Regions from separate parts of the Pseudomonas sp. FG35 genome, predicted to be linked through region 2. Evidence: predicted binding sites of a transcription regulator. Region 2 holds the regulator's gene; each other region holds the start of a gene.
The links. The regulator sigma-54, encoded in region 2, starts transcription at its own class of promoters, with help from an activator protein. The targets are predictions, from matches to a motif close to ANTGGCATNNANNTTGCTNT.
Positions count from the first base shown of each region.

Region 1: a site for sigma-54 is predicted at 1,327-1,346, ahead of flgB (flagellar basal body rod protein FlgB). Genes of this name have one in related genera too.
Region 3: a site for sigma-54 is predicted at 1,266-1,285, ahead of ACODTD_RS16720 (flagellar basal body rod protein FlgF). Genes of this name have one in related genera too.

Region 1 is NZ_JBMDJR010000018.1:66,854-70,128, forward strand. Features, by position in the region: gene flgD (flagellar hook assembly protein FlgD) at 1-415, opposite strand, end outside; gene flgC (flagellar basal body rod protein FlgC) at 431-874, opposite strand; gene flgB (flagellar basal body rod protein FlgB) at 878-1,285, opposite strand; gene cheR (protein-glutamate O-methyltransferase CheR) at 1,524-2,351, opposite strand; gene ACODTD_RS25905 (chemotaxis protein CheV) at 2,399-3,275, opposite strand, start outside.
Region 2 is NZ_JBMDJR010000002.1:199,299-202,573, forward strand. Features, by position in the region: gene ptsN (PTS IIA-like nitrogen regulatory protein PtsN) at 1-433, opposite strand, end outside; gene hpf (ribosome hibernation-promoting factor, HPF/YfiA family) at 445-753, opposite strand; gene ACODTD_RS04965 (RNA polymerase factor sigma-54) at 827-2,320, opposite strand; gene lptB (LPS export ABC transporter ATP-binding protein) at 2,507-3,232, opposite strand; gene lptA (lipopolysaccharide transport periplasmic protein LptA) at 3,232-3,275, opposite strand, start outside.
Region 3 is NZ_JBMDJR010000008.1:11,507-14,781, forward strand. Features, by position in the region: gene flgG (flagellar basal-body rod protein FlgG) at 1-425, opposite strand, end outside; gene ACODTD_RS16720 (flagellar basal body rod protein FlgF) at 471-1,211, opposite strand; gene ACODTD_RS16725 (sigma-54-dependent phenylalanine hydroxylase transcriptional regulator PhhR) at 1,416-2,978, opposite strand; gene phhA (phenylalanine 4-monooxygenase) at 3,259-3,275, shown strand, end outside.

The DNA.
Region 1 (3,275 bases), on a different contig from region 2:
ACGACGGAACAGTCGCCGTACCGGTCAGGCCTTTGCTCGGATCATCGAGTTGCGCGGTGTTGGTCTGCACGATCACGTTGCGGCCCACCAGCGACGAAGCCTGCAGGGCTTGCGACGAGTTGTAGTTGCCGGCCAGCGAACTGACGGTGCTGTTGAGGGTGGTGATCCCCTCGAGGCTGCTGAACTGCGCCAACTGGGCAACGAATGCGCTGTTGTCCTGCGGGTCCAGCGGGTTCTGGTTCTTCAGCTGGGTCACCAGCAGTTGCAGGAACGCGTCCTTTCCAAGCGCCTGACCGCCGGTCGCGCTATTGGTGGCCGAAGCAATGCCGCCGGTGGTAGTGCTACTGGTCTTCTTCGAAGAGTTGGCCAGTATGTCCTTCATCGTCAGGCTGCTGGTGGTATCGGAAACACTCATGGCAGTCGCCCCTTATCACTGACCGAGGGTCAGCACTTTCTGCATCATGGTTTTGGCGGTGTTCATCATTTCGGCGTTGGTCTGGAACGACCGGCTCGCGGAAATCATGTCAGCCATTTCTTCCACCACATTGACGTTCGGGTAGTAGACGTAGCCCTTGGCGTCGGCCGCCGGATGATTCGGCTCGTAGCGCGCTTCGAGGTTGCTCTGGTCTTCGACCACACCCATGACCTGCACGCCCTGACCGGCTGCGTCCTGGTTCTGGAACAGCGAATTGCTGCCGCCGCTCTGGCCGCCCTGGAACATGGTGGCGAACACCGGGTGACGGGCGCGATAAGTCTGGTCGATGCTCGACGAAACGGTCTCGGCGTTGGCGATGTTCGAGGCCACGGTGTTGAGACGGGTGGTCTGGGCGCTCATGCCGCTGCCGGCAATGTTGAAAACGCTGGACAGGGACATGGATTACTCTCCGCGCAGGGCTGACACCAGCCCTTTGAATTTGCTGTTGAGCAGGGTGAAGCTGGCCTGGAAGCCGACGGCGTTTTCCGCGTAGTTCGACTGTTCCAGCTGGGCGTCCACGGTGTTCTGGTCGATCGACGGCTGCATCGGCGTGCGATACATCAGCGACTCGTCGCCATTGCCCAGGCCTTCAGCTTCGATGTGACGGCTGTTGGTCATGTTCAGGGCGATGTTGCCGTTGGCGTTCTTCTGGCTCTGTGCTTCGAGCACTTTGGAGAACTCCAGATCCCGCGCCTTGTAATTCGGGGTGTCGGCGTTGGCGATGTTGTTGGCCAGCACTTCGGCACGCTGGGCGCGGAAGCCCAGAGCCTTTTCGTGAATGCCGAGCGCTTTATCGAAGCTGATGCTCATGTCGGGAACCTTCAGGTGACCGGATTTTTCGTAACAGGGTTATAGCAAGCGTCGTGCCAGTTTGAGAAAGCCCCGGATTACGGGGCCTTGCGCGGAAACGGCAACGCGGCAATGCCAGAAAAGCGGCAACCGGTTTCCGCCGGATGCCGCTTTTCTGCCGCCTGCCCACCGGCAAAACCTTTGGGCATAAAAAAACGGGAGCCCTGAGGACTCCCGTTTCCTGTGTTGCCGGTCTTGATCACTTCGCCTGGTAGATGATCCCCGGGCTGCACTGAACCATCTGGTAATGATCCGGCAGACCGTTCAGCGCTTCGGAAGCGCCAAGGAACAGATAACCGCCCGGCTTCAGCGTGCTATGAATGCGCAACAGGATGTCTTTCTTCACCTCGGCGGAGAAGTAGATCAGCACGTTGCGGCAGAACACGATGTCGAACTTGCCCAGGCTTGCGTAGCTGTCGAGCAGGTTGAACGAGCGGAATTCCACACGGTTCTTGATCGGCGCCTTGATCACCCAGCGCCCCGGCCCTTTCGGGTCGAAGTAGCGCTGCAGGCGATCGGCGGACAGACCGCGACCGATCGCCAGGCTGTCGTACTCGCCGGTCTTGCAGTTGGTCAGCATGCTGCCGGACAGATCAGTAGCGACGATCTGCACGCCCATCTTCAACTGGCCGATGTTGGTCCGCTCGAACTCATCGATCGACATCGACAGCGAATACGGTTCCTGACCCGACGAACAGGCCGCCGACCAGATCCGCAGACGCTGGTTGGGAGCGGCCTTGATCGCTTCGGGCAGCACCTTGTTCTTCAAGACTTCAAACGGATAGGTGTCGCGAAACCACAGGGTTTCGTTGGTCGTCATGGCATCGACCACCTGCTCACGCAAACCGCTGCGCGGCTGGGTCTGGATGCGCTGTACCAGCTCACCCAGGGACTTGATGCCTTGCTGCTCCATCAGTTTGTTGAGACGGCTCGACACCAGGTACTGCTTGTTTTCACCGAGCAAAATGCCACAGGCTTTTTCCAGGAAGACCCGGAACTGTTCGAAATCCAAATTACCCGTAGACAAATGATGCCGCCTCTTAAATCGTGTTGAACGCCGAGGGCAGAAGGCCCTTAGCTGATATCTGCTGCTTTGATCCGGTCGACTACCCGGGATGCCAGGTCATCAGGACGGAACTTGGCCAGGAAGTCATCGGCACCGACTTTCTTGACCATCGCCTGATTGAACACACCCGACAACGAAGTATGCAGGATGATATGAAGCTTTTGCATGCGAGGGTCGCTGCGGATCTCGGCCGTCAGGGTGTACCCGTCCATCTCCGGCATTTCGATGTCGGAGATCATCATCAGGAACTCTTCTTCCGGCTTCTTGCCCTCGTCGACCAGCTTGCGCAGGTAATCGAGCGCCTGCCTGCCGTCGTTCAACGCCACCACTTCGACGCCGACCGTCTGCAGGCAACGCGTCACCTGCTTACGCGCCACCGACGAGTCGTCGACCGTCAGCACCCGCAGCGACAACGCCTTGCTCTGGGTCTCGACATCCACCACGCCGACCGAAATCGCTTCCGGTGTCGGCGCAACTTCCGCCAGCACCTTCTCGACGTCGATGATTTCGACTAACTGATTGTCGACCCGAGTCACAGCGGTCAGGTAATGATCGCGTCCGGTGCCCTTGGGCGGCGGATGAATCTCTTCCCAGTTCATGTTCACGATACGTTCGACCGAGCGCACCAGAAAACCCTGGGTCTTGGTGTTGTATTCCGTGATGATCACGAACGGACTGTTCTTGTCTTTCAAAGCACCGGAGCCGGTCGCCATCGCCAGATCAAGGATCGGAATGGTCGCCCCCCGGATATTCGCCACCCCGCACACGACAGGACTGGACTTGGGCATCAGCGTCAGTTGCGGGCACTGCAGCACTTCCCGAACCTTGAACACGTTGATCCCGTAGAGCTGCTGGCCGTCAAGACGGAACAACAACAGCTCCAGG
Region 2 (3,275 bases):
GGTACAGGGCTTCGTTGCTTGGCGCGCTGCGCAGTCGATCGCGCACGTCCTTGCGGTCGAGCATGCTGGCGATCTGGCGTAACAGCTCCAGGTGCGCATCGGTGGCGGCTTCGGGCACCAGCAGGACGAACAGCAGGTCCACAGGCGCGCCGTCGATAGCGTCGAAATCGATAGGGGCATCAAGGTGCATCAGCGCACTGATCGGCGCTTCGCAGCCCTTGAGGCGGCAGTGGGGAATCGCGATGCCGTTGCCAAAACCGGTGGAACCCAGTTTTTCACGGGCAATCAATGCCTCGAAGACATCTTGCATCTCCAGATCCGGAACTTCCCGGGCGATCAGGTTGGCAATTTGTTCGAGGGCTTTCTTTTTACTGCCGCCCGGCACGTTCACCAGGGAACGGCCGGGGGTCAGGATACTTTCAAGTCGGATCATGGGGTTGGGGGTTATCGACCGGTAGCGCCCTGAAGCAGGCTCTGGGTCTTTTCCTTATGCTTTTTGAGTTGTTTATCAAGCTTGTCGGTCAACGCGTCGATCGCAGCGTACATATCGGTATGTTCCGCGTTTGCGACGACCTCATTGCCGGGAATATGCAGCGTGGCTTCGATTTTCTGCTTCAGCTTTTCGACGCACATCGTGACCTGTACGTTGGTGATCTTGTCGAAATGCCCTTCGAGCTTCTTGAGCTTGAGCTCGATGTACTCGCGCAGAGGCTGGGTAACTTCCAGTTGGTGTCCACTGATGTTGACTTGCATACAGCTTCTCCTTCGTTGCCAGTGCATAAAGCGGCAGGCCGAAAAGCCTGCCACTGGAACGCTGTAACGTGGCTTACATCAACCGCTTGCGTTCGCTCGAAGGCGCGATCCCGAGGGATTCGCGGTACTTGGCGACGGTGCGGCGAGCCACCTGAATGCCTTGTGCCTCCAGTAAACCAGCGATCTTGCTGTCACTCAACGGCTTTTTCTGATTTTCCGCGGCAACCAGTTTCTTGATGATCGCGCGGATCGCCGTGGACGAGCATTCACCGCCTTCTGAAGTGCTCACATGGCTGGAGAAAAAGTATTTCAGTTCATATATGCCTCGCGGGGTATGCATGAACTTTTGCGTGGTCACGCGGGAAATCGTCGACTCGTGCATGCCCACCGCTTCAGCGATGTCATGCAGGACCAGCGGCTTCATCGCTTCGTCGCCGTATTCCAGAAAGCCGCGCTGGTGCTCGACGATCTGGGTCGCTACTTTCATCAGGGTTTCGTTGCGGCTCTGCAGGCTCTTGATGAACCAGCGGGCTTCCTGCAACTGATTGCGCATGAAGGTGTTGTCGGCGCTGGTGTCGGCGCGGCGCACGAAACCGGCGTACTGGGCGTTGACCCGCAGGCGCGGCACCGATTCCTGGTTCAGCTCGACCAGCCAGCGCTCGTTGTCCTTGCGTACGATGACGTCAGGTACCACGTATTCGGCTTCGGTGGATTCGATCTGAGAGCCGGGGCGCGGGTTGAGGCTCTGCACCAGTTCGATGACTTGGCGCAGTTCGTCTTCCTTGAGCTTCATGCGGCGCATCAGCTGGCTGTAGTCGCGGCTGCCGAGCAGGTCGATGTAATCGGTGACCAGACGCTTGGCCTCTGCCAGCCAAGGGGTCTTGGCCGACAGCTGGCGCAATTGCAGCAACAGGCATTCGCCCAGGTTGCGTGCGCCGATGCCGGCCGGTTCGAACTGCTGGATGCGGTGCAGGACGGCTTCGATTTCGTCCAGCTCGATGTCGAGTTCCGGATCGAAGGCGTCGAGAATTTCTTCGAGGGTTTCGTCGAGGTAACCCTGATTGTTGATGCAATCGATCAGGGTGACAGCGATCAGGCGATCGGTGTCGGACATCGGGGCAAGGTTCAACTGCCACAGCAGGTGACTTTGCAGGCTCTCGCCGGCGGAGGTGCGGGTGGTGAAGTCCCACTCGTCATCATCGCTGCTCGGCAGGCTGCTGGCGCTGGTCTGATAGACGTCTTCCCAAGCGGTGTCGACGGGCAGTTCGTTGGGGATGCGCTCGTTCCATTCGCCGTCTTCGAGGTTGTCGACTGTCGGCGCGGTCTCCTGATAGGAAGGTTCCTGGATCTCGGTGTTGGGCTTCTGTTCGGCGTTGTCGGCCATGGGATCGGAGTTGTCGAAGTCGTCGCCGTCTTCCTGGCGTTCGAGCATCGGATTGGATTCCAGAGCCTCCTGGATTTCCTGTTGCAGATCCAGGGTCGACAATTGGAGCAGGCGGATGGCCTGTTGCAGCTGCGGTGTCATCGTCAGCTGCTGGCCCATTCTCAAGACTAGCGATGGTTTCATGGCAGGGGCTTAACACCTTATTCGCCGGCGCTATGCGCCATCCACTACAGGGCGCCGAAGCGCCAAACTTAAGCAAATTATATGCCTGAAACTGTCGTGTTTGCCTAGAGCGCTGTAACAATAAAAGCGTATAAAAAGGCGCTTCAATGTTACAGCACCCGGACGGCTGGTCGAATGCTGTCACGCTTACAGGCGGAACTCGTGACCCAGATAGACTTCCTTCACCAGATTGTTGGCGAGGATGGTTTCTGAGTCGCCTTCGGCGATCAACTGGCCGTCGTTGACGATGTAGGCGGTTTCGCAGATATCCAGCGTCTCGCGGACGTTGTGGTCGGTGATCAGTACGCCGATCCCCTTGGCCTTGAGGTGATGGATGATCTGCTTGATGTCGCCGACCGAGATCGGGTCGACACCGGCGAACGGTTCGTCGAGCAGGATGAATTTCGGTGCCGTGGCCAACGCTCGGGCGATTTCCACGCGGCGGCGCTCACCACCGGACAGGCTCATGCCGAGGTTGTCGCGGATGTGGCTGATGTGGAATTCCTGCAGCAGGCTTTCCAGCTCCTTGCGACGACCTGCCTTGTCGAGTTCCTGACGGGTCTCGAGGATGGCCATGATGTTGTCGGCCACCGACAGTTTGCGGAAGATCGACGCTTCTTGCGGCAGATAGCCGATACCGGCCTTCGCACGGCCATGCATCGGCTGGTGGCTGACGTCCAGGTCGTCGATCAGTACGCGACCTTGATCGGCCTGAACCAGGCCGACGATCATGTAGAAGCAGGTGGTCTTGCCTGCACCGTTCGGACCGAGCAGGCCGACGATCTGGCCGCTGTCGATCGACAGGCTGACGTCACGCACGACCTGGCGGCTTTTATAGGCCTTGGCCAGGTGCTGAGCTTTCAGGGTTGCCATTACTGGGTCTTCTCGTCGGTTTTCTTCTTCGGCTGGATCACCA
Region 3 (3,275 bases), on a different contig from region 2:
ATGACGATGGCCGGTTCCAGGGCGAAACCGCTGGCGTTGACGATCTGACCGTTGGAGTCGAGGTGGAAAGTACCGTCACGGGTGTAGGACGTGGTGCCGTCCGGCTGCAGGATCTGGAAGAAACCGCGACCGTCGATGGCCATGTCCAGCGGCTGCTCGGTGGTTTGCAGGCTGCCGGCGGTGAAGTTTTTCTGGGTGCCGACGATGCGCACACCGGTACCCACTTGCAGACCCGACGGCAGTTCGCTGTCCTGGGTCGACTGGGCGCCTGGCTGACGCTTGATCTGATAGAGCAGGTCCTGGAACTCGGCGCGGTCACGTTTGAAACCCGTGGTCGACACGTTCGCCAGGTTGTTGGAAATGGTGGTCAGATTGGTGTCCTGGGCGGACAGACCGGTTTTGGCAACCCATAGAGCCGGAAGCATTCGATTCTCCTCGTGCGCCTGTTTTACGGCGCGACGTTCTGATAATTAGCTGATCTGCAAGACCCGAGCCATGGCCTGGTCGTCGTCTTTGGCGGTGTTCATCATCTTGACGTGCAGTTCGAACTGCTTGGCCAGGGCCAGCACCGACGTCATCTCTTCCACGGCATTGACGTTGCTCGACTCCAGGAACCCCGACACCAGTTTGACGTTGGCATCGGCCGGCGCAGGCTGGCCGTCCTTGGTGTAGATCGAACCGTCCAGGCCCTTGTTCATGTTCTTGATGTCCGGGTTGACCAGCTTGATGCGATCGACTTCGGCCATGACCCGCGGGCCTTCGCCCATCGCACGAATGCTGATGGTGCCGTCTTCGCCAACTTCCACCTGTTGCTCCGGCGGCACCGCGATCGGCCCGCCATTGCCCATGACCGGCATGCCATTGCCGGCACGCAAGACGCCAAGGGCGTCGATATTCAGGCTGCCGGTGCGCACGTAGCTTTCGCCGCCGTTGGGGTTCTGCACGGCAATGAAACCGTTGCCGCTGACGGCCACGTCGAGGTCACGGCCGGTCTGCACCAGCGACCCCGGCGTGAAGTCGGTGGCGGGCCGTTCGCTCATGGCAAACGCACGCGCCGGAAAGCTGTCACCGAACACCGGCATCGAACGCGCCTGTTCCAGGTCGCGCTGAAAACCGTTGGTGGAGATGTTCGCCAGGTTGTTGGCATGAGCCTTTTGCGCCAGTGCGTTCTGGCTGGCGCCGGTCATTGCCACATAAAGGTACTTGTCCACACTCTTTCCTCTGCATGCCGGACGTTTGCCGCCCACCGCTGTACTGCTGAGCCATAAGCAATTTGCAGACCAACTTTTTTCTGGCGGCCGAGGACCCGATAAACAAAGGACTTGAGGGATTTTGCCGAGAGGAGGGAAATGTATCGAAGACGAAAAACCGGCGGTGTCATGCCGCTTGGCGGCAAACACCCGATCCGGCCGTGATCACTCCGACGCGTCCTTGCCGACTTCGTACTCACGCAACTTGTTGGCGATGGTCGTATGGGAAACCCCGAGCCGCTTGCCCAGTTGCCGGCTGCTCGGATGCTCGGAATACAAGCGCTCCAGCACCGCCTTCTCGAAGCGCCCGACAATCTCGTCCAGCCCGCCTTCGAGGGAGAAATCGCCAAGCGGCTGACGCACGCCGTAATCCGGCAGGCGAATGTGCTCGGCCTTGACCGTGCCGCCGTCGCACAGCGAAACCGCCTGGAACAGCACGTTCTCCAGTTGCCGCACATTGCCCGGCCAATGGTAGTGACTGAGCCGGTCCATCGCCGCCGGCGCCAGTTTCGGCAGCGGGCAGCCGATCTGTCGACTGGCCTGATCGAGAAAGTGCTCCACCAGCGGCGTCAAACCGTCGAGGCATTCGCGCAGTGGCGGGATGTGCAGCGACAGCACGTTCAAGCGGTGATACAGATCCTGGCGAAATTCGCCGCGCGCGCACAGCTCCGACAGGTCGACCTGGGTTGCGCAGATCACCCGCACATCGAGGTAAACCTCTTCATCACTGCCCACACGGCGGAAGCAGCCGTCCTGCAGGAATCGCAGCAGTTTCACCTGCAAGCGCGGGCTCATTTCGCCGACACCATCGAGGAACAGCGTGCCGCCCGCCGTCAGCTCCAGCAGCCCGAGCTTGCCTTCGGCACGCGCACCTTCAAAGGCACCGGGACCGTAGCCAAACAGTTCGGTCTCGGCCATCGACTCCGGCAGCCCGGCGCAGTTGAGCGCCATCAACGGCGACTGGCCGCGCGGGCTCGCCAGGTGACAGGCCCGCGCCAGCAATTCCTTGCCGGTGCCGGTTTCGCCTTCAATCAACAACGGCGCATCCAGCGGTGCCATGCGTCGCGCTTCGCGCACCACCGCCGCCATCACTTTCGAGCTCTGGAAGATGCTGTCGAAGCCACGCAGTTCCTGCTTGCGCACGTTATAGATGCGCTCGCCGACGCGGTCCGCCCGGTGCAGGGTCAGCACGGCACCGGCCATGGCCTCGCTGTCGTCGTGCTCCGATTGCAACGGCGCGATGTCGGCCAGAAAGATGTCGCCCTTGACCTTGACCCGCATGCCGTTGATTCGCGATTTGTTGGCGCGCACCAGTTCCGGCAGATCGAAATCTTCGGCGTAACGCGACAACGGAATCCCCGGCACCTCGTCCACCCGTACTCCGAGCAACTGCGCTGCCGCACGGTTGGCGGCAACGATGGAGCCGCCCATGTCGATCGACAGCACCGGAAACTCCAGCGCGCCGAGCAGCGCATTCAACTCCATGTGCCGCCGCTCGCTGGGCATCAACCCTACCCGCTTGACGCCGAACACCCCGGCAATCGCCTCGAACTTGGGTCGCAACGCCTGGAACTGAATGTTGATCAGGTTCGGGCAATGCAGGTAGATCGCGTTGCCATGCTCACCGCCCACCTCGCCACGGGCGACGTTGATCCCGTACTCCACCAGCAGATTGAGAATGTCGCGCAGGATGCCGATGCGGTTCTGGCAGTGGACTTTGATACGCATATAAAGGCCCGAAACAGGTGAAGAGGCGGTCTGACGCCGGAATTTTCTGCGCAGCGCGCAAGATAGTCGTCAAGATTATGTGACAGCCATCGGCCTTTTCAAACCCGACAGTCACCGTAAACACGACTTATCGCGCGAAGCGTAACGAAAATTTTACGAATTAAAGAGACTTTTCCTACTCAACCAGTCTTCAACCTGCTGCAACAACAAACGTTCCGGGGTATTTCTCAGTCCATCGCAGGACATAACAAGAACGAAATTCCCCTCGCAGGAGAGCAGTATGAAGCAGACGCAATA